One region of the Embleya sp. NPDC020886 genome, then DNA from elsewhere that is predicted to be linked to it. Evidence: riboswitches for the same ligand, from Rfam matches in the RefSeq annotation. Region 1 holds a riboswitch; each other region holds the start of a gene.

Region 1 (5,219 bases):
GGCAACCGCCCGCCAGCGCCTCGTGGATCAGCGCGGAGTCGAGCCGATCGAGCCCCGAACCGCCCGCGTCCTCGCGGACGGTGATGCCGCCGAGGCCGAGGTCGGCGCCCTTGCGCAGGACGTCGACGGGGAAGTGGCTGGTGCGATCCCATTCGATCGCGTTCGGGGCGAGGTGTTCGCGGGCGAAGTCCCGGGTGGTTTCGACGATCGCGAGCTGGTCGTCGGTGAGCGTGGTCACCGGGTCAGTCCATCGTGGGGATGTCGAAGTTCGCGCTCTCGCGCGCGGTCGAGGGCCAGCGCGAGGTGATCGTCTTGGTCCGGGTGTAGAAGCGGATCGAGTCGGGCCCGTGCTGGTTGAGGTCGCCGAATCCGGATCGTTTCCAGCCACCGAAGGTGTGATAGGCCACCGGCACCGGGATGGGCACGTTGACGCCGACCATGCCGGTGTTCACCCGGCGGCCGAAGTCGCGGGCGGTGTCGCCGTCCCGGGTGAAGATGGCCACGCCGTTGCCGTACTCGTGCTCGCTCGGCAGCCGCAGCGCGTCTTCGTAGGAGGCCGCGCGGACCACGGACAACACCGGGCCGAAGATCTCCTCGCGGTACACCCGCATCGAGGTCGTCACGTGGTCGAACAGCGACGCGCCGACGAAGTAGCCGTCCTCGTGGCCGGGTACGCGCACGTCGCGGCCGTCCACGAGCAGCTTGGCGCCCTCGGCGACGCCGATGTCCAGGTAGCCGTGCACCCGATCGAGCGCGTCCCGGCCGACCAGCGGGCCGAAGTCGGCGTCCGGGTCGTGCGAGGGGCCCACGCGCAGCGTGGCGATCCGGGCGACGAGCTTTTCCACCAGCGCGTCGGCGGTCTCCGCGCCGACCGGAACCGCCACGGAGATGGCCATGCAGCGTTCCCCGGCGGAGCCGTAGCCGGCACCGATCAGCGCCTCGACGACCTGGTCGAGGTCCGCGTCCGGCATCACGATCAGGTGGTTCTTGGCGCCGCCGAAGCACTGGGCGCGCTTGCCGTTCGCGGTGGCGGAGGTGTAGACGTACTCGGCGATCGCGGTCGAGCCGACGAAGCCCAGGGCCTGTACGCGCGGGTCGGTCAGGAGTGTGTCGACGCTCTCCTTGCCGCCGTGGACCACGTTCAGCACGCCGGGCGGCAGGCCCGCCTCGACGAAGAGTTCGGCCAGGCGCAGTGGCACCGAGGGGTCGCGCTCCGAGGGCTTGAGCACGAACGCGTTGCCGCAGGCGATGGCCGGCGCGATCTTCCACAGCGGGATCATCGCCGGGAAGTTGAACGGGGTGATGCCGGCGACCACGCCGAGGGGTTGGCGCATCGAGTGCACATCGATGCCGGAGCCCGCGTTGTCGGTGAACTCGCCCTTGAGCAGGTGCGGGATGCCGGTGGCGAACTCCACGACCTCCAGGCCGCGTTGCAGGTCGCCGTGGGCGTCGGCGATGGTCTTGCCGTGCTCGGCCGACAGCAGCCGGGCCAGCGACTCGCGTTCGGGTTCGACCAGTTGCAGGAAGCGGGCCAGGACTCGGGCGCGCCGCTGCGGGTTCCAGGCGGCCCACGCGGGTTGGGCCTGCTCGGCGTCGGCGATGGCGGCCAGGGTGTCGGCGCGATCCGCGAGCGGAACGCGTGCCTGTACTCGACCGGTGTTGGGGTCGTACACGTCGCCGAACGCGCCGGATGCGCCGGGGACGTGCTTGCCGCCGATGAAATGGGAAAGTTCGCGGACCATGAACGACCTGTCTCTCGTCGGGTGCGATCCGGAGGTCGGGGCACGACCCGGGTGCGCAACGTCGGCGCGGGTGCGCGTGGTTGCCCGGTGCGGGTCGACGTCGAAGTGGTCAGGAAAACCTGGTGGGTTCGACGTTCGCAGGATCATCCGGGGCGAGGGCGCGGACCGGTGTCATGCGTGTTTGCTCCATCCTCGTGGACAACACGGATATACCCGCGGCCGGTATCCTGACTTCCGGATCGACGCACGATGCCCGCCTTCCCGGCCTTCGCCAGTGGCTTGGTGCTGCGGCAGCGCACTCCCCGGTCACAGTGGCGGGACCATGCCGGATTCACACCGACTTCCCTGCACCGCGGACCTTGTAGTTGAAGACGATATAGTCGGACGTCCTAGTAAGTCCAGTGCCGGCTGTGACCCGACGGCCGGCGTTCGAGGGCGAGTCCGGTGACGAGTTCCGAGGTGACCCGGATCCACACCTGATCCTCGCCGAGGCCGTCGAGGTCGGGCAGCAGACGATCCAGGTGGGCGACGACGTGCGGATCGCCGACCCGGGAGGCGTGTCCGGTCACGGTGCCCGTCCAGCCGGTGCGGGTGGCCCGGTCGACGTGGTCGGCCTGGAACGCGACCACCGCGTCGTGCGCGGCCTTCGCGAGCGAGGAGTCGAGCGGGGCCCGGAACACCACACACTCGCGATCGACGGCGAACGCCACCAGGTGCACGGCCGGCAGCGCGCCCTCGCTCACCACGACGCGTCCCAGTCGGGCGTTGGCCATCAACCGCAACGCCTCATGGCGACCGAGGGGACGTTTCAGCACGGCGTCTTCGCTCATTTCCAACCCTTTGGCCCGCCCCCGACCGGGGGCCGGTCCGGCCGCTTCCCCGGGCGATGGGTGCGGCGGCCGGGCCGACCTCGGCTGCGCACGAAGCAAATACGGCCGGGCTCGACCGCGCTCTCCGTGCGGGCCGACCCGGTGGGTCGGCCGCACCCCCGACTCTGCTCCCGGTCCGTGCGGTCGAGCAGGGCCGTTGGGCCCGGTCGGGTTCGGCGAAGGTCCTCGGCCGGCGGGGGATCGGGGAGCAGCGGTCCCCGCGGGACGTCGAGGTCGCAGGGCGTGCGCTTCGGGGGAGTGCGCCCTGCCGGTGCTTCCGTGCTCCGTCCGATGCGCGCGTCGGCGGCCGAGCGGCCGGGCACGGATGCACACGCGACACCGGGCGCCCCGCCCGCCGCCGCCCCCGGGCCCACCCACTTGATCCACCCGTCCGGCCGCCGTGCGGCTGCCGGACGCCTGCCAGGAATACGAGGAAACGATGACCGACCTCGAATCGCCGCGCGTTGGCTGCAGCGCGGCCCCCGGCGGCCGCCCCGGCCGCCGGCCGAAGCGTGGACACGGCGTTCGCGCGGGGGATTTACGCACGCCCGCGACCTACGACCCCGAATACCGGATCTGGATGGTCGCCCAGCTGGCCCGCCTACTGGACCGAGGCCCCGACCCGGTACTGCTGAGCCTGGGCCGCGGCACCGGGCCGGTCGAAGCCGAACTGGCGCGCGCCGGACACCGGGTGCTCGCCGTGGACGTGCCACCGGAGGCCGTCGACCCGGCCCGCGGCCAAGGCGTCGACGTCGTGCGTGCGGACGTTTTGGACCGGACGTTGCCGAGCGGTGCCCGGATCGTCGTCTACGCCGACGGCCTCGGCTGCCGGCCGAACCACCCGACCCGGGGCCTGCGTTCGATCCTGGAACGGGTCCGCGCCTGGTCGTCGGCCGGCACCGGCGGCCTGGTGGTGGCCGACGATCCGCCCCGGGCCGGCCGGGCCCTCGGGAAGGTCCCCGGCCTGTCCTGGCTCGCCGCCCTCGCGCTGGCCGACGAAGCCGAACTGGTCGGCTTCCGGGACGTGACCGCCGCCACGATCGGCTACCTGCACCCCCGGACCGGCCCGCGCGAGCGCGCGATCGTCACGGCCCACCACTGAACACCGCCCGGCGCGCACCATCGACACCGCAACACCGGCCCGGGGCTACCGCGACAGCGCCGCCCGATAGGGCCGGAAGAACGCGCGCAGCTCCTCCGCGTACAGCTCGGGCTCCTCGAACGCCGCGAAGTGCCCGCCGCGCGGGGGCTCGGTCACTCGCACGACGTTCGTCATGCGCTCCAGCCAGGCCCGCGGCGGGCGCACGACGTCACCGGCGAAGAGCGAGAATCCGGAGGGTACTTCCACCCGCCGGGCGTGCTGCTCGAGCGGGATCGCGGCGTTCGCCCGGTACATGCGCATCGACGAGCCGATCGTCTCGGTGAACCAGTACAGGGAGAGGTTCGTGAGGATCTCGTCCTTGGTGAAGGACCGCTCCACCTCGCCGGCGCAGTCGCTCCACCCCCGGAGCTTCTCGACGATCCACGCGGCGAGCCCGGCCGGCGAGTCGTTGAGTCCGACGGCGGCGGTCTGCGGCTTGGTGCGGTGCATCGCGGCGTAGGCGCCCTCGGTGCCGCCCCAGGCGATCGCCTCGTCGAGCCAGGCGCGTTCCTCGGGCGCCAGGTCCGCCGGGTCACCGGTGAACAAGGGCAGGCCCGCGTCCGTACGGTGGACGGCCACGACCCGGTCGGGGTGGTCGAGCGCGAGGTAGCGGCTCACGTGGCTGCCCAGGTCGCCGCCGGCCGCGCCGAAGCGCGGATAGCCCAGGATGTCCATGAGTTCGGCCCACAGGCCGGCGACGGCGATCGTGTCGAGTGCCGCGCCGGTGGGGCGGTCGGAGTATCCGAAGCCCGGCATGTCCGGCACCACCACGTCGAACGCGTCGGCGGGATCGGCGCCGTGCGCGCCGGGATCGGTGAGGAGCGGGATCACCTTCGTGTAGCGCCAGAACGAGTCCGGCCAGCCGTGGCCGAGCACCAACGGCAACACCGGCCCGGTCGGCGCGACCGCCCGGGCATGCACGAAGTGGGTCCGAAGGCCGCCGAGCGGCACCCGGAAGCGGGGCAACCGGGCGAGCGCCGCCTCCTGCGCGGGCCAGTCGAAGCCGTCCGCCCAGTAGGCGAGGAGCTCGCGCAGGTAGTCGAGATCGGTCCCGAGCGCCCACCCGGCCTCCTCGGGCGTATCCGGCAGGCGCGTCGCGCGCAACCGCGACCGCAGGTCCTCCGACGCCGCGGGCGCGGTCTGCGAGACGAAAGGCTCGGGGCGAGGCAGGGCATCCGACATGGAACGCATGCTAACCGGGCCCGAGCGTGAACACGCCCACCGGTGGCGCAACATCGGCCGCGCCGCCGGTGTGCCGGGTATGTCTGGGGGCCCACGCTCTCGAACGAAACGGACCCCACGTGCGCATCCGACTGTCGCGTCCGCCCCGGATCCCGAAACAACGTCCGCGCCGCACCGGGCCGGCCCGGCGCCGGGCCCGACTCGCCGCGGTGACGGCGGCGACGCTGCTGAGCCTGACGGCCGCCGTCCCGGCGCCGGGCACCTCGATCCCGACGCGATCGCCCG
Region 2 (5,219 bases), on a different contig from region 1:
AAGCCGTGCCCCGAACCCGGGCGGGCGAACGGCATCCCACGTCCGTGCCGGATCGATCCGGCACAGGGCGAGCCTAGGTGCTGCCGGATCGATCCGGCAAACCCTGGGCCGGACATCTAGACTCCGTGGTTGTGAACGCCCGCATCGTGACCCTGATCGACGTGGCACGCGCCGCCGGCGTGTCCCGGAGCACCGCCTCGGACGCCCTGCAAGGCTCCGGACGCGTGGCCGAGGCCACCCGCGCCCGGGTCCGCGAGACGGCGGACGCGCTCGGCTACCGCCCCAACAGCGCCGCCCGCCGTCTGCGCCGCGCCGACGCGGGGGCGCTCGGCCTCTACCTCCCCCGGACCGCGACCCGGCTCGACTACTACCTGGACCTCGCCTTCGGAGCCGTCGAGCGCGCCCAGCACGACGGGCTCGACGTCGTCCTGCTCGGCGGGCCCACGGGCAGTTCCGGACGGGTCGCCTCCCGAGTCGACGGTCTCCTCGTCATCGACCCCGACGGCTCCGACCCGGCCGTCCCGAAACTCCTCGACGCGGGCGTCCCGGTCGTCACCGGCGAGCGCTACCTCGGCCCCAGCCGCGCCCCGATCGGTGCCGTGGTGTGCGACAACGCCGCCTCGCTCGCCGCGGTCCTGGACCACCTGCGCGAACGCGGCGCGCGGCGACCGGCGCTGCTCGCCCCGGGGGGCGACTCGGCGTGGGCCCAAACCCTGCGAGTGAGCGCCGACGCGTGGGGAACGCCGCACGGCGTCCCGGTCACCGTACGCACCGTCCCGTTCGCGGCGACCCCCGCACAGGCGGCCGAAGCCGCCAGGGACCTGCTCACCGCGGAACCGGACATCGACGCGGTGGTGTGCGGCCCCGACGGAGCCGCTCCCGGCGTCCTGCACGGCGCCCGCGCCCTCGGTCGAACTCCCGGCGCGGACCTGCTCGTCGCCTCCTGCGTCGACGGCACCGCCACCCGCACCGGCAACCCGCCGATCACCGCCGTGGACTTGCGCCCCGCCGACTATGGGCAGGCCTGCGCCGAACTCCTGTGCGACATTCTGGCCGACCGCACCCCACCCGACACCGTCCGCCTCCACCCATGGAAACTGCGCACCCGGGCCTCGACCCAGGGTGGCCACTGAACCAACCGCGTGCCGCCCGTTCGAGTGCTTCCCGCCCAAGGCCGATGCCGGCAGGCGCCGACTGCGGAACGTGCTGCGTCGCGTCACTCCCCGCACACTACGACTTGCCTTGATATCTCACGTATTGGCGCCAAATCTCGCATTGCGGCGACAGCCCCCGGGCTCGCCCTGGTCATGACGGCCTGGTTGCTCACAGCCCACGGCACCCCGCCACCCCGCCACCCCGCCACCCCGCCACCAACGTCCCCACCACGGCCGCCGATTACGGTGCCCGCCGGCCGGCCTCCCGGTTCGCCGGCGACGGCAGCGGCGGCAAGTTCATCCCGGCCACCGGTAGCTCGACGACGCCCGAACCGCCCAACACGATGCAGTCCGCACTCGCCCTGGCCGCGGCCGGCGTCGAGGAGGCCACCTTCGAGGACACAGTGGACCGGCTCAAGGCTGCGGCGCCCCCGACCCGCTCGCCACCCGGCAGTCCGTATGGGGCGCGGCCGGAACCCCGTTCCCGCTGAACCCCTCCTTCACCACTCCACTCCCCCTCCCCCGTGCGTCCCCTGACCCGGCCCCGGTGCCGGCCGCAGGCGGGGAGCCCCGAGTGTGGGGCTCCCCGTGTGGTGGAAACCGGCCGGCCCAGGCACTTCGGCGCCGCGGCGAAGGGTCACCGCCGCGCCGGGTCCTCCCCACCGGTCGGCGGTCGGAACGAACACGACACCGGATCGCGAACACCGGCCCCACCGATGCGTCGCCGGCCGTTGTCCGCGTCTTCGGCGCGTGGTCGCCCCATCCGGCTCGTGCGGTGGCTCCCCGCGGCGCCCTCGGCCGGCTAAGCTGTCGCACGCAGTCGGTTCGCCCTGCCATCCGGGTAGGCGCGTCGTAAGAGGGAACCCGGTGTGAATCCGGGACTGCCCCGCAGCGGTGAGTGGGAACGACCGCCGTCAAACAGCACTGGACCCGACTCGGGTCCGGGAAGCGACGGCCAGTAGGTGTCCGCCCTTGGCGGATGTGCCCGCGAGTCCGAAGACCTGCCACTGCCCGTGCGCCGCCGATGCGCACGGTGATCTCGGTGACCTCGTGGGCGGGTCGGCGGACAACCGGTGGGACACGTGCGGGAGTACACCGACGTGACCCGTGTGGTTTGCCATTCCCTTCGTGCCTGCGATCCGTCCCGGGATCTTGTCGACAGGCTCGCGAAGGAGAGTTCCGTGACCACCAAGTCCGCAGCCGCGGCGGCCCGTGCCACCGTGTACGGCTATCCCCGCCAGGGCCCGAATCGGGAGCTGAAGAAGGCCATCGAGGGCTACTGGGCCGGCCGCATCGATGCGCAGGCGCTTCGGGACGCCTCGGCCGAACTGCGCCGCGCCAACTGGGAACGCCTCGCCCAGGCGGGCATCCACGAGGTACCCACCGGCGACTTCTCGCTGTACGACCACGTCCTCGACACCAGCGTGGCCGTGGGTGCGATCCCGGCCCGTCACCGCGCCGCCGTCGAAGTCGACGCCTTGGACGGCTACTTCGCGATGGCGCGTGGCACGCAGGACGTGGCGCCGCTCGAGATGACCAAGTGGTTCGACACGAACTACCACTACCTCGTGCCCGAACTCGGGCCGGACACCGTCTTCGAGGCGAACTCCGCCAAACAGGTGGCCGAGTTCGAGGAGGCCGTCGCGCTCGGCCTGACCGCCCGCCCGGTGTTGGTGGGCCCGCTCACCTACCTCCTGCTTGCCAAGCCCGCGCCGGGGGTCGCGGCCGACTTCGAGCCGCTGACCCTGTTGGACCGGCTGTTGCCGGTGTACGCCCGGCTGCTCGCCGACCTGCGTGCCGCCGGCGCCGAGTGGGTGCAGCTCGACGAGCCCGCCCTGGTCCAGGACCGCAGCTTCGCCGAACTGAACGCCGCCAAGCGGGTCTACCGCGATCTCGGCGGCCGCACCGACCGGCCCAAGCTGTTGGTGGCCTCGTACTTCGACCGCCTCGGCGAGGCGCTGCCGATCCTGGCCCGGGCGCCGATCGAGGGCCTGGCGCTGGACTTCACCGGGGCCGCCGCCGCCAACCTCGACGCGCTGGCCGCGGTCGGCGGGCTGCCCGGGAAACGTCTGGTCGCCGGTGTCGTGGACGGCCGCAACGTATGGATCAACGATCTCGGCAAGTCGCTGACCACGCTCGGCATACTGCTGGGCCTGGCCGACCGGGTCGACGTCGCCGCCTCCTGCTCGTTGTTGCACGTGCCGCTGGACGCCGACGCCGAACGCGACGTCGACCCGCAGATCGCCCGCTGGCTCGCCTTCGCCCGGCAGAAGACCGACGAGATCGTCACCCTGACGCGCGGCCTCGGCCGGGGCACCGACACCATCGCGCCCCACCTCGCCGCCAACCGGGCCGACCTGGCCGCCCGCAGGACCTCCGCGCTCACCCACGACCCCGCCGTACGCGCCCGCGCCGCCGCGGTCACCGACACGGACGCGCGCCGCAGCAAGCCCTATCCCGAGCGAGCCGCGGCCCAACGCGCCCACCTGGGCCTGCCGTTGTTGCCCACGACCACCATCGGCTCCTTCCCGCAGACCGCCGAACTGCGCACCGCCCGCGCCGATCTGCGCGCGGGACGCATCGACAGTGCCGGTTACGAGGAACGCATCGAATCCGAGATCCGCGATGTCGTCGCCTTCCAGGAGAAGGCGGGCATCGACGTCCTGGTGCACGGCGAGGCCGAACGCAACGACATGGTCCAGTACTTCGCCGAACAGCTCGCCGGCTACGTGGCCACCCGACACGGTTGGGTCCAGTCGTACGGCACCCGCTACGTGCGCCCGCCGATCCTGGCCGGCGACATCTCCCGCCCGGAAGCGATGACCGTGCGCTGGACCTCGTTCGCCCAGTCGTTGTCCGACCGCCCGGTCAAGGGCATGCTGACCGGACCGGTAACCATGCTCGCGTGGTCGTTCGTTCGCGACGACCAGCCGCTGGGAGAAACCGCCAGGCAGGTCGCGCTCGCGCTTCGAGACGAAGTCGACGACCTGGAGGCGGCCGGGAGTTCGGTCATCCAGGTGGACGAGCCGGCCCTGCGCGAGACGTTGCCGCTGCGGGCCGTGGACCATGCCGCGTACCTGGCCTGGGCCACCGAGGCGTTTCGGCTGAGCACGTCGGGCGTACGCGCGGCGACCCAGATCCACACGCACATGTGCTACGCCGAGTTCGGCGACATCGTGCAGGCCATCGACGATCTCGACGCCGACGTGATCAGCCTGGAGGCGGCCCGCTCCCACATGCAGGTCGCCGGAGAACTGGCCACCCACGGCTACCCGCGCGAGGCCGGACCCGGCGTGTACGACATCCACTCCCCGCGCGTCCCCGGCACGGACGAGGTGGTGGGCCTGCTGCGCAAGGGCCTGGCCGCCATCCCTGCCGAGCGCCTGTGGGTCAACCCGGACTGCGGCCTCAAGACCCGCGGTTGGCCCGAGGTCCGCGCCTCGCTGGAAAACCTGGTCGCGGCGGCCCGGGAGGTGCGCACGACGCTGCCGCCCTCCTGACCGAGGCTCGCCGGGGCGGGACCTCCCGGTCCTGCCCCGACGGCCGTCGGCAATCCGGGCCGAGGCCGCACCCAAGGCGCCGCGAGCGGCGGATCGGTGTTCGGTCTCGGCTCGGCGGACCCTTCGGTCCGGGTGCCGGGACCTCGGCGCGGAATCGAAGGCAGTCGGCCGCCGGGTCGGCCCGTTTTGGAAGGGCCGTTGTCCTTAGGGGCGTTCCGGGTGTTCCTTCCGGGTGTTCCTACGGGGCTTCCGGGTGTCGTGAGTGCCCCGGTGGTCGCCGGCGGCGGCCCAGGGGGATGACCAGAGGGGTGCCCGAGACGGGGTCGTCGATGATTTGGCAGGGGAGGCCGAAGACGTCCTCGACCAGCTCCGGCGTCACGATGTCGCGGGGTGGCCCGACGGCGAGGACCGTGCCGTCGCGCATGGCGATGATGTGGTCGGCGTAGCGGCAGGCGTGGTTGAGGTCGTGCAGGACCGCGACGAGGGTGTGGCCGTCACGTTCGTTGAGGTCGCGCAGGAGTTCGAGGAGTTCGATCTGGTGGGCGATGTCGAGGAACGTGGTGGG
Region 3 (5,219 bases), on a different contig from region 1:
GACGCGCGGCGAGTCGATGTTGTTCGACCTGCGCGACCGGTTGCGGGCCCAGGGCGAGATGCCGGTGTTGCCGCCGCAGTGGCATACCGAGGTGGTGTTGCGGCCGGCCGGTGGCCAATCGTTCTCCGGTGACTTCCTGGTCGCCTCCCGGGGGGCCGGCGGCGGGCGGGTGCTGGAGGTGGTGCTCGTCGACGTCTCCGGCAAGGGGCTGGCCGCGGGCTCGCGCGCGCTGATGCTCTCCGGCGCGTTCGGCGGGCTGCTCGGCTCGTTGCCCCCACGCGACTTCCTGCCGGCGGCGAACGACTACCTGCTGCGCCAGGAGTGGGCGGAGGGCTTCGCGACGGCGGTGCACGTGGTGCTCGACCTGGAGTCGGGCGACTACGAGTTGATCTCGGCGGGCCACCCGCCGGGCGTGCACTGGATCGCCGGTTCCGGCCGGTGGCAGGTGATCGAGGCGGTCGGCCCGCTCCTGGGGGTGATCGAGGACGCCGGCTTCGAGGGCGTCAAGGGCCGGCTGGGCCGAGGGGACGCGCTCCTGTTGTTCACCGACGGCATGGTGGAGCTGCCGGGCGAGGACATCGCCACCGGCATCGACCGCTTCCTCGGTGAGGCCGAGCGCATGGTTCGGGACGACTTCCGCGACGCGGCGCGGCGGATCGTGGCGGCGGCCGGCCGCAATGTGAGCGACGACCGCGCGGTGGTGTTGTTGCGCCGGCGCTGAGCGGCCCCGGCGGGCCGGCTCAACCGGAGCGGGGTTCGAGGGTCGTCGGTCGTACCGCCAGGGCGGCCAACTCGGCCGGCGTCCGGGGCAGCACGCCCGCCGGCGCCAGGCCGTGTGCGGCCAGCACGGCGGCGGCCGCGTGTGCCCAGGTCGGCCGCAGACTCGCCGCGGCCAGCAACGCGGTGTCCGCGAGCAGCACCGGGGCCGGCCCGGTGTGCAGCCGCCCGTCGGCGAGTACGGCCGCGTCGTCGGCCCAGCGCAGCGCGAGGTCCACATCGTGGGTGGCCATCACCACCGTCGTCCCGGCCGCGCGCAACTCGGCGAGGGTGTCCAGGAGCGCCTCCTGCCCGGCCGGGTCCAGGCCCGCGGTCGGCTCGTCCAACACCAGCACCTCGGGCCGCATCGCGATCGCCCCGGCGATGGCGGCCCGCTTGCGCTGGCCGAAGGACAGCAGGTGCACCGGCCGTTCGGCCAGCGCGGTGATCCCGAGCGCGGCCAGCGCCTCGGCCACCCGCGAGCGCACCTCGGCCGGGTCCAGCCCCAGGTTGAGCGGCCCGAACGAGACGTCCTGGGCCACCGACGCGGAGAACAACTGGTCGTCGGGATCCTGGACGACCAACTGCACGACGCGGCGCAGCGCGGTGAGCCCCTTGCGGTCGTGCCGAATCGGCACCCCGTGCAGCTCGACCCGCCCCGAGTCCGGCACCAGACCGCCGGTCAACAGCCGCAGCAGCGTGGTCTTCCCGCTGCCGTTCGGCCCGAGCAGGGCCAGCGCCCGCCCGGCCGAAACGGTCAGGGACAGGTCGCTCAACACCGGCGGCCCGTCCTGGTAGGCATAGCCGATCTCTCGTACACGCAACGGAATCACGGCACCACCGATACCAGGAGAAGGGTGGCGGCGACGACCGCCGCCACCAGGGTCAGGGAGCCCGCCACGAAGGCGCGCGAGATCGGTACCTCGTCCACCAGCACCCGCAGCCGCCCGTCGTAGCCGCGCCCGGCCAGGCCCGCCTCCAGCCGCTGGGCGCGGGCGAACGCGTGCACGAACACCGCCGAGCCGAGCCCGGCCACCGACCGCCAGCGGGCCCGCCGGGTGCGGTGGCCCAGCCGGCCGGCCTGCGCCTGGTTGATCCGCGCGGTCGTGTCGTAGAGCAGGAACAACATCCGGTACATCACCGCCGCGACGTCCACCACGGCGGCCGGGACACCCACCCGGGTCAGTCTGGGCAACACGTCCGACAGCGGCGTGGTGAACGCGAACAGCAACATCGCCAGGCCGGCGGCACCGGAGCGGACCAGCAACTCGGCCGCGCGCCGCGGCCCGTCCTCGGCCCAGCCGACGCCGTCCGCGCCGATGGTCACGAGCAGCGTCAGGGCGCCGGTCGCGGCGAAGCCCAGCGGTGCCCGGGCGGCCCGCCACAGTCGCCGGGCGGGCACCTTCGCGAACCCGAACGCGATCACCAGCACGGTCGCGGCGACCAGCACCGCGCCGGGCCACGGCGGCAGCGCCACCGCGCATCCGAGCAGTCCGAAGGAGAGCACGGCCTTGTCGGCCGGATGGCGGCGGCGCCACGAACTCGCGTGCGCCGCCGCGTCGATCGGCAACACGGAATCAGCGACCCGGGACCGATACCGGTGCCTCGCCGGTGGTGTCCGCCGGCTCGTCGGGCGTATCCGCCGCCTCCGGCGCGAGTCGGCGCCGGGTGCGCTTGACGCCGAACATGTAACCGACCACGCCCGCGCCGAGGGCGGCCTGCAACGCGAACAGACCGGACTCGATCTCGCCGGACGGCGGTTCGTACAGCGGGCTGAACCACGGTTTGTAGTCCGGGTCGTTCTCGGTGATCGCGGTCTCCGCCTGGGAGTCGGCGCCGGTGAACGGCTCGTCCTTGTGGTCGCCCATCCCGAACACCACGGGCAGCGCCGCGAGCAGCACCACGGCCAGCACGATCAGCAGGTTGATCTTCGTCGAGCGCTTCACTTGCTCTTCTCCTCCTCGCGGGCGACCCGCGCGTCCGTGAGCACGCCGAGGCGGATGAGGTCGCCGCGACTGGACTGCCGCAGCAGGCGTACGACCAGCACGGTCAGCAGACCCTCGCTGATCGCCAGCGGGATCTGGGTGAGCGAGAAGATGCCGCCGAACTTGGCCAGGGCACCGGCGAATCCGCTGTCGGGGTCGGGGAAGGCCAGCGCGAGCTGCACGCTGGTGACGCAGTAGGTGCTCAGGTCGGCGACGAACGCGCCCAGGAACACCGCGACATCCAGCGGCATGGTGCCGCCGCGTCGATCGAGCAGCGAGCGGGCCAGCCGATAGGCGCCGTAGCCGGCCCACGGGCCGACGATGGCCATCGAGAACACGTTCGCGCCGAGCGTGGTCAGCCCGCCGTGCGCCAGCAACAGCGCCTGGAAGAGCAGGGTGATCGTGCCCAGCACGGCCACGATCGGTGGTCGAAACAGGATGGCGCCCAGCCCGGTGCCGGTGGGATGCGAGCAACTCCCGGTGACCGAAGGGATCTTCAGCGCGGACAGGACGAACGAGAAGGCGCCCGAAGCGCCCAGCAGCAGGGTGTTCTCGGGGCGGTCGCGCACCTCGCGGGTGAGCGCGCGGGCGCCGTGTACGACGAACGGGGTCGACGCGACGCCCCAGGCGACGGCGTGTTCCCAGGGCAGATAGCCCTCGGCGATATGCATGAGGAAGGGTCCCTCTCCAACACCTCGTGGACGGACGATCGCCGTGGCCGGTCTCCTGGCTGACGGGTCGTACGTTCACGTCTCCGCCTTCCCGGGGCCGCGCAAGCGGTCCCAGTGGCTTCCCCGAGGCGACGACTCAACGTTTCCGCGGGGATGGAGGAGAACTTCCCGATCACAGTGGCGAGGGCCGCGCCGGCATCGAACCGGCTTCCCGAACACCACGGCGAGCCGACACTAGTGGTCGGATGGACATGGCGACAAGGTGGCATTTGCAAACCGTGCGCAAGGCCACAAGAGGGGCGGAGCGGTCGAGCAATAGCCGCATTCCGGCACGCCGTCGAGGTGCGGTGACGGGCCGTTCGCGGGCGCGACGGGGGAGGGCGGCGGGTGGCACCGACCCGCGGCCCGACACCGCGCGGGCCGCTCAGTCCAGGCCGGGTCCGCGACCGCGGACCACCAGGGTGCCCGCCACCCGGTCGCCGACCCGCTGGCGCCGCTCGCTGGTGAGCACCGCGGTCAGCCCGATCGCCCCGAGCGCGAAGGCGTCGACGAGCAACAGCAGCCAACGGGTCCCGAGTTGGCGTCGGCCGGCGCGTCCCCCGGAGACGTCCACGACGCGGATGCCGAACACCTGCATGCCCCAGGTGCGCCCGTCGTGCTCGGCGGGTCGCAGCACCCAGTACCAGAACAGGATCGCGACCGCGACCACGACCACGCCGGCGGTGATCGTCGCGGTCAGCGGACCGCTGCGGATCGAACCGTCGGGGTGCGTGGGCAGCAGGACGAACAGGAACATCGCGGCTCCGGGCAACAGCGCCGACGCCACCACGTCCACCAGGAACTGGCCGAATCGACGCCACAACACCAACGGATCGAGCCGGCTCTCGACCTCGGGCAGCCACACTCGGGCACCCGACCGGGCGGGGCGCGCCGAACGCGCGAAGTGCTGCGGAAGGCTCCGTTCGTACATGCCTTTGTACTTTCCGCAACCGGGCGGGTTGACTCCCGCCGCGACCGGATATCGCCGAGATTGCGCCCGGTCGGCGCACACGGGTGCCGACCGGGCGGCAGCGGGTGATCGAGCGGTCACCGCGAGCGTGGGAACGTCGCGATCCGGTGACCGCGGCGATCAGAGCGTCATCGGCCCCTGAGCCCCGAACAGGTCCGGCTCGGAGCGGCTGATCACGTCGTAGAGCGGCTTGTAGTTGATCCAGGCCACCGTGTCGTTGCCCAGTTGCTCGCGGGTCAGCCGCGCGTTCTCCGGTGAGATCGGCTTGAGCTCGCCGGCCGCCCGGGCGAGCAGTTGCACCTGGCAGGAGCGCTCCATGGTGATGAACCACCACGCCGCGGCGTCGACCGACTGCCCGACCGTGAGCAGGCCGTGATTGCGCAGGATCAGCGCCTTGCGCGGGCCGAGCGTCTTGGCGATCCGGCGCCCCTCCTCGGCGTCGAGCACGACGCCCGCGTAGTCGTCGAACACCTCGTGGTCCTCGTAGAAGGGACACACGTCCTGGGTGATCGGTTCGAGCCGGACGCCGAGCGCGGAGATCGCCCGCCCGTGCACGGAGTGGCTGTGCGCCGCCGCGACCACGTCCGGGCGGGCCGCGTGGATCTGCGAGTGGATCGCGAACGCGGCCTGGTTGACGTGGAATCGGCCCTCGACGACCTGCCCGTCGTGGTTGACCAGGATCAGGTCGTCCACGGTGATGTGCTTGAACGACATCCCGAACGGGTTGACCCAGAAGTGGTCGGTGAACTCCGGGTCGCGCGCCGTGATGTGCCCGGCCACGCCCTCCTCGAAGCCGAA
Region 4 (5,219 bases), on a different contig from region 1:
CAGCGCGAGCAGGTCCGGCACCCGGCGGTTCGGATACAGGTGCACCTCGTACGGCCACCGCGCGGCGGCGGGCACGAACGCGGTCCAGTGCTCGCCCTCGGCCACGATCCGCGACCCGTCCGCCCGCTCCGCGGCGAGCACGTCCTCGAACAGGTTGCGGCCGGTGCGGTGCCGGTGTGCGGCCGTGCTCGCGACCATGGTGGCCGTGCGCGGCGTGACGAACGGGTAGGCGTAGATCTGCCCGTGCGAGTGCGGCAGCGTGACGCCGATCTCCCGACCGCGGTTCTCGAAGCAGTACACCTGCTCGACGCCGGGCAGCGCGGACAACTCGGCGGTGCGATCGGTCCAGGCGTCCAGCACCAGGCGCGCGCGCTCGGGGGTGAGATCCTTGAAGGACGCGTCGTGTTCGGGGGTGAAGCACACCACCTCGCACCGTCCGCCGGACGGCCGGCGCGGGAACGGGTCGCGGTCCCAGCCGGGTTCGGGCCGGTCGGCCGCGCCGGGCCCGGACACCGACGAGCCGGACATCGACGGGAAGCGGTTCTCGAAGACGACCACCTCGTAGTCGGCCTCGGCGACCTCGGTGGCCCGCTCGGGCGTGGACGGACACAGCGGGCACGCGTCGGCGGCGGGCAGGTGGGTCCGGGTCTGCCGATGCGAGGCGACCACGACCCATTCGTCGAGCAGTCGGTCGTAGCGCATCTCGGACCCGCTCACCACGGGCGCGAGATCTCGCGGGTCGACGGCGGTGCGGACCGCGTCGTCCCGCGTGTCGTAGTAGACGATCTCGCGACCGTCGGCCATGACGGCCTGAGTCTTCTTCATGTCTCCAATTTTGCGAAGCTTTCCAAAACTTGTCAATGAGAAAGCGATGAGAAGACTCTGGGAAAGTCCTGAGACCCCGAGATGCCTGCCAATCCCGTCGAATCGCATCGTCATATCGGCGGCCCCGGCTGCGGTTTGACAAGTTTCGGAAGGTGTCCGCAAGATGCTGCCCATGCCTGACGACGACACCGACGGTCTGCCCGCCGAGGGCCGCCGCGCCCGGATGGCCGCGACGATCGCGGACCGCGGCTTCGCCAAGGTCACCGACCTGGCCGAGGCGTTCGGCATCTCGCGGGTGACGGTCCGGGCCGACCTGGAGGTGTTGGAGCGCCAGGGCCGGCTGCGCCGGGTCCGCGGCGGTGCGATGTTCACCGGCCGCGATCCCCGGGTCGAGCCGTCCTTCGAGGAGGCGCTGACCTCGGCGTCGCCCGCGAAGACGCTGATCGGGCGGGCCGCCGCGGCGCTGGTGTCGCCGTCCGAGAGCGTGGTCCTGGACGTGGGCACCACCACCACGTTCGTGGCCCGCGCCCTGGTGGACCGCGGCGACCTGCGCGACCTCGTGGTGTTCACCAACGGGCTGACCATCGCGCTGGAGCTGGAGCGGGCCATCCCCCGGTTCTCCGTCGTGGTCACCGGCGGCACGCTGCGTCCGTTGCAGCACTCGCTGATCAATCCGCTCGGTGACCACATCCTGGAGCGCATCCACGCGGACACGGTCTTCCTCGGCTGCAACGGCGTGCACCCCACGGGTGGCATCACCAACGTGAACCTGCCCGAGGCCGAGGCCAAGCGGGCGATGTTGCGGGCCGCCGGGCGTCGGGTCGTGGTCGCCGACGGCTCGAAGCTGGGCCGGATCGAACTCGCCGAGGTGTGCCCGCTGGCGGACATCGACCTGCTGATCACCAGCGGCCCGGCCGACCGGGACACGCTCGACGCGCTGCGCGACGCCGGGTTGGAGATCCTGGTCGCCCAGTAGCGGCCGAAGTCGTCGGGCGGCAGCCGAAGTCGCCCGAGCGGCAGCCGAAAAAGCACCCTCGCTCGGCCGCCGCGGCGCCCGTGGTTAGGCTGCCCTTGCGAACGGTTCACCCGGCTTCGACCGATTCCGGGTGTCGCAAGAGGGAATCCGGTGCGAATCCGGAACTGCCCCGCAGCGGTAAGTGGGAACGAAAGTCGCCATCAGCACTGGGCCCGGTGAAACGGGATCCGGGAAGCGGCGACCGGTAGGACGACCCGGTCACACACCCGTGGCCCGCGGAACCCGCCCACGAGTCCGAAGACCTGCCGTCGCCCGCGTTCGCCTCGCGCACGCGGACTTCCGGGACCTCGCGGGCGGGTTCGTCGGACGACGGCGCCGAGCGGTGTCCGCCGCCGCGCTCCCTCCCTCCCGAGTTCCCCCGACGAGGACTCGCAAGGGAGAGCTTCGACGATGCCGACGCCGATACGAACGCGGACACCGATGGGCCGCAGCCGACACTCGTGGGCCGCGGCGGTCGCCGCGCTCGCACTGTTCGCGACCGCGTGCGGCGGGGCGGTGCAGGACAAGAAGGCGAGCGCCCCCGCACCCACCGCGTACAAGCCGTACACCGACACCGACAACTGCGGTGTGAGCACGACCTACGACCGGCCGCCGCAGCGCGCCGCCACGCTCACCTCCAACGCCACCGAGCTGATGCTCGAACTGGGCCTGGCCGACAAGATGGTGGGCACCGCGTACCTCAAGGGCCGCACCATCGGCGACAGATACCGGGAGGCGTACGGGCGCATCCCGGTGCTCGCCGACGCGCAACCCTCGCTGGAGAAACTGCTCGAAGCCACGCCCGACTTCGTCTACTCGGGCTACCCCGACGGCTTCTCCGAGTCGTCCGGCCACACCCGCGCCCGACTCGGCGAACTGAACATCAAGACCCACCTCAATCCCGAGGGCTGCGCCAAGGCACCGGTCACCTTCGAACAGCTCTACGGCGAACTGCGCTCCATCGGCGGCATCTTCGGCGTGTCCGAGCGCGCCGAAGGCTCCGTCGCCGCACTGCGCGGGCGGCTGGACGCGGTCACCGCGCGGCTCGCGGGCGCCGCACCGGTCAAGGTCTTCGTGTACAACTCCGGCGCCGACGCGGCGCAGACCACCGGCGGCAACTCGATGCTCAACGAGATCATCACCCGCGCCGGCGGCCGCAACGTGTTCGCCGACCTGAACGAGCGCTGGACCAAGGTCTCCTGGGAGCAGGTCGCCGAACGCAAACCGGACGTGGTGCTGATCTACGACTACGTGACGCCGTCGGCGGAGGCCAAGATCACCACGCTCAGGGCCACTCCGGTGCTCGCCGACGTACCCGCGCTGCGGGCGAACGCCTTCCCGGTGATCTCGCTGTCCGTCGCCCAGCCGGGGCCGCGCTCGGTGGACGCGGTCGAGGAACTCGCGAAGCAGCTCCACCCCGACCGGTCATGACGATCGATCGGGACCCGACGGCGGCCCGGATCGCGGTGCTCCGTGGGGAGGGCGCGGCGGCGCCGGACCGGGGCCGGCCGGCCGACGTGCCGGGCGGCCGGGTACGGCTGTCGCTGGTGGTCGGCGTGCTGCTCGTGGCGCTGTTCGCGGCGGCGACGGCCGGGTTGCTGGTGGGCTCGGTGCCGGTGCCGTGGTCGGAGACCTGGCGCATCCTCGCGCATCGCATCGGCGGGGACGCGTGGGTGCAACCGTCCTGGAGCCGCGCCCACGACCTGATCATCGCCGACACCCGGCTGCCCAGGGTGCTGCTCGCGGCCGTCGTCGGCGCGACGCTGGCGGTGGTGGGCATGGTGATCCAGGCGATCGTGCGCAACCCGCTGGCCGGGCCGGACGTGCTCGGTGTCTCCTCCGGCGCGGCCACCGGCGCGGTGCTGGTGATGCGCTGGGGCGTGGCCTCGGTCGGCGGCCTGTCGCTCGGCGCGCTCACCCTCAACGCGGCCGCGTTCGCCGGCGGGCTGATCACCCTGCTCGTGGTGTTCTCGGTGGCCCGCTCCGGTGGCCGGGTCACCGCCGTGCGGCTGGTCCTGGCCGGGGTCGCGGTCAGCGCCGTGTTGTCCTCGCTGACCAGCCTGCTCGTCCTGACCTCGCCGGATCCGCAACTCGCCGCCCAGGTGCTGTTCTGGACGCTGGGCGGGTTCGGCTCGGCCCGCTGGACGCTGCTGCTGGTACCGGCCCTGGCGCTCGCGATCGGCCTGGTCGTACTGCTGCTCCAGGCGCGCAACCTCAACCTGCTGCTGGCCGGGGAGGAGAGCGCCGCCGCACTGGGTCTGGACGTCCAGCGGTTCCGGCAGGGGATGTTCCTGCTCGCGGCGGTGCTCACCGGGGTCGTGGTGGCGGTCAGCGGGGTGATCGGCTTCGTCGGCCTGATGTTGCCGCACGTGGTGCGGCTGCTGGTCGGGGCCGATCACCGGCGGGCGTTGCCGGTCGCCGCGCTGCTGGGTGCGGTGTTCGCGATCTGCGCGGATCTGGTGGCGCGTACGGTGCTCGCTCCCCAGGAGTTGCCGGTGGGCATTGTGACCTCGCTGGTCGGCGGGCCGTTCTTCGTCTGGTTGTTGCGCCGGGACGCGCGCCGGGAAGCGGGGGCACGATGAGCGGCCTCGCCGCGCGGTTGGTCCTGGACGAGGTCGGCTTCGCGGTCGGCGGCCGAAAGCTGGTGGACGCGGTGTCGTTGACCGTGGCACCGGGCGAGGTGTTCGGCCTGCTCGGCCCCAACGGCAGCGGCAAGTCGACCCTGCTGCGCAGCGTCTACCGGGTGAACCGACCGACCTCGGGTCGGGTGCTCCTGGACGACGAGGACGTATGGACACATTCGGCGCGCTGGGCCGCCCGGCGGATCGGCACCGTGCTCCAGGACATGCCGACCGACTTCCCACTGACCGTGCGGGACGTGGTCGCGATGGGCCGCTCCGCGCACAAGGGCCTGCTCGACCCCGACGACGCGGGCGACCGGGCGATCGTGACGGCGGCGGTCGAATTGCTCGAACTCGACGGCCTGACCGAGCGGGCGTTCGCGTCGCTCTCCGGCGGCGAACGGCAACGGGCGCTGGTGGCACGGGCGTTGGTGCAGCAGCCGGGGTTGTTGGTGATGGACGAGCCGACCAACCATCTCGACATCCACCACCAGCTCGGGTTGTTGCGGTTGGTCCGTCGACTGGGCGTGAGCGTGCTGGTGGCGCTGCACGACCTCAACCTGGCGGCGATGTTCTGCGATCGGGTCTGCCTGCTGGCCGACGGCCGACCGGTGGCGAGCGGCACGCCGGCGGAGGTCTTGACGGCGCGCACCATCGAGCGGGTCTACCGGATCGAGACGGAGATCCGGACGCATCCTCGGACGGGGACGCCGTTGGTGGTGGTGTTGTAGGGCTGCGAACGCCGGGAGGCGGCCGAT

The links. A riboswitch is a leader RNA that binds a small molecule or an ion and turns the genes downstream of it on or off. The one in region 1 is predicted to bind cobalamin.
Region 2: it holds a riboswitch for cobalamin, as region 1 does, so the genes downstream of both, metE (5-methyltetrahydropteroyltriglutamate--homocysteine S-methyltransferase) here and ACH4U8_RS11105 (CoA-acylating methylmalonate-semialdehyde dehydrogenase) in region 1, are expected to answer to the same signal.
Region 3: it holds a riboswitch for cobalamin, as region 1 does, so the genes downstream of both, ACH4U8_RS16375 (energy-coupling factor ABC transporter permease) here and ACH4U8_RS11105 (CoA-acylating methylmalonate-semialdehyde dehydrogenase) in region 1, are expected to answer to the same signal.
Region 4: it holds a riboswitch for cobalamin, as region 1 does, so the genes downstream of both, ACH4U8_RS16205 (ABC transporter substrate-binding protein) here and ACH4U8_RS11105 (CoA-acylating methylmalonate-semialdehyde dehydrogenase) in region 1, are expected to answer to the same signal.

The regions. Positions count from the first base shown of each region.
Region 1 is NZ_JBIRRX010000003.1:16,338-21,556, forward strand. It holds gene ACH4U8_RS11100 (acyl-CoA dehydrogenase family protein) at 1-238, opposite strand, end outside; gene ACH4U8_RS11105 (CoA-acylating methylmalonate-semialdehyde dehydrogenase) at 243-1,742, opposite strand; cobalamin riboswitch at 1,942-2,112, opposite strand; gene ACH4U8_RS11110 (pyridoxamine 5'-phosphate oxidase family protein) at 2,132-2,572, opposite strand; gene ACH4U8_RS11115 (hypothetical protein) at 3,192-3,713, shown strand; gene ACH4U8_RS11120 (epoxide hydrolase family protein) at 3,759-4,934, opposite strand; gene ACH4U8_RS11125 (serine hydrolase domain-containing protein) at 5,054-5,219, shown strand, end outside.
Region 2 is NZ_JBIRRX010000005.1:445,107-450,325, forward strand. It holds gene ACH4U8_RS21080 (LacI family DNA-binding transcriptional regulator) at 132-1,133, shown strand; cobalamin riboswitch at 1,995-2,160, shown strand; gene metE (5-methyltetrahydropteroyltriglutamate--homocysteine S-methyltransferase) at 2,336-4,654, shown strand; gene ACH4U8_RS21090 (ABC transporter ATP-binding protein) at 4,893-5,219, opposite strand, start outside.
Region 3 is NZ_JBIRRX010000004.1:293,036-298,254, forward strand. It holds gene ACH4U8_RS16355 (PP2C family protein-serine/threonine phosphatase) at 1-721, shown strand, start outside; gene ACH4U8_RS16360 (energy-coupling factor ABC transporter ATP-binding protein) at 741-1,589, opposite strand; gene cbiQ (cobalt ECF transporter T component CbiQ) at 1,586-2,329, opposite strand; gene ACH4U8_RS16370 (energy-coupling factor ABC transporter substrate-binding protein) at 2,334-2,702, opposite strand; gene ACH4U8_RS16375 (energy-coupling factor ABC transporter permease) at 2,699-3,412, opposite strand; cobalamin riboswitch at 3,440-3,650, opposite strand; gene ACH4U8_RS16380 (RDD family protein) at 3,837-4,382, opposite strand; gene ACH4U8_RS16385 (class II aldolase/adducin family protein) at 4,542-5,219, opposite strand, start outside.
Region 4 is NZ_JBIRRX010000004.1:253,993-259,211, reverse strand. It holds gene galT (galactose-1-phosphate uridylyltransferase) at 1-825, opposite strand, end outside; gene ACH4U8_RS16210 (DeoR/GlpR family DNA-binding transcription regulator) at 998-1,801, shown strand; cobalamin riboswitch at 1,887-2,126, shown strand; gene ACH4U8_RS16205 (ABC transporter substrate-binding protein) at 2,282-3,271, shown strand; gene ACH4U8_RS16200 (FecCD family ABC transporter permease) at 3,268-4,422, shown strand; gene ACH4U8_RS16195 (ABC transporter ATP-binding protein) at 4,419-5,192, shown strand.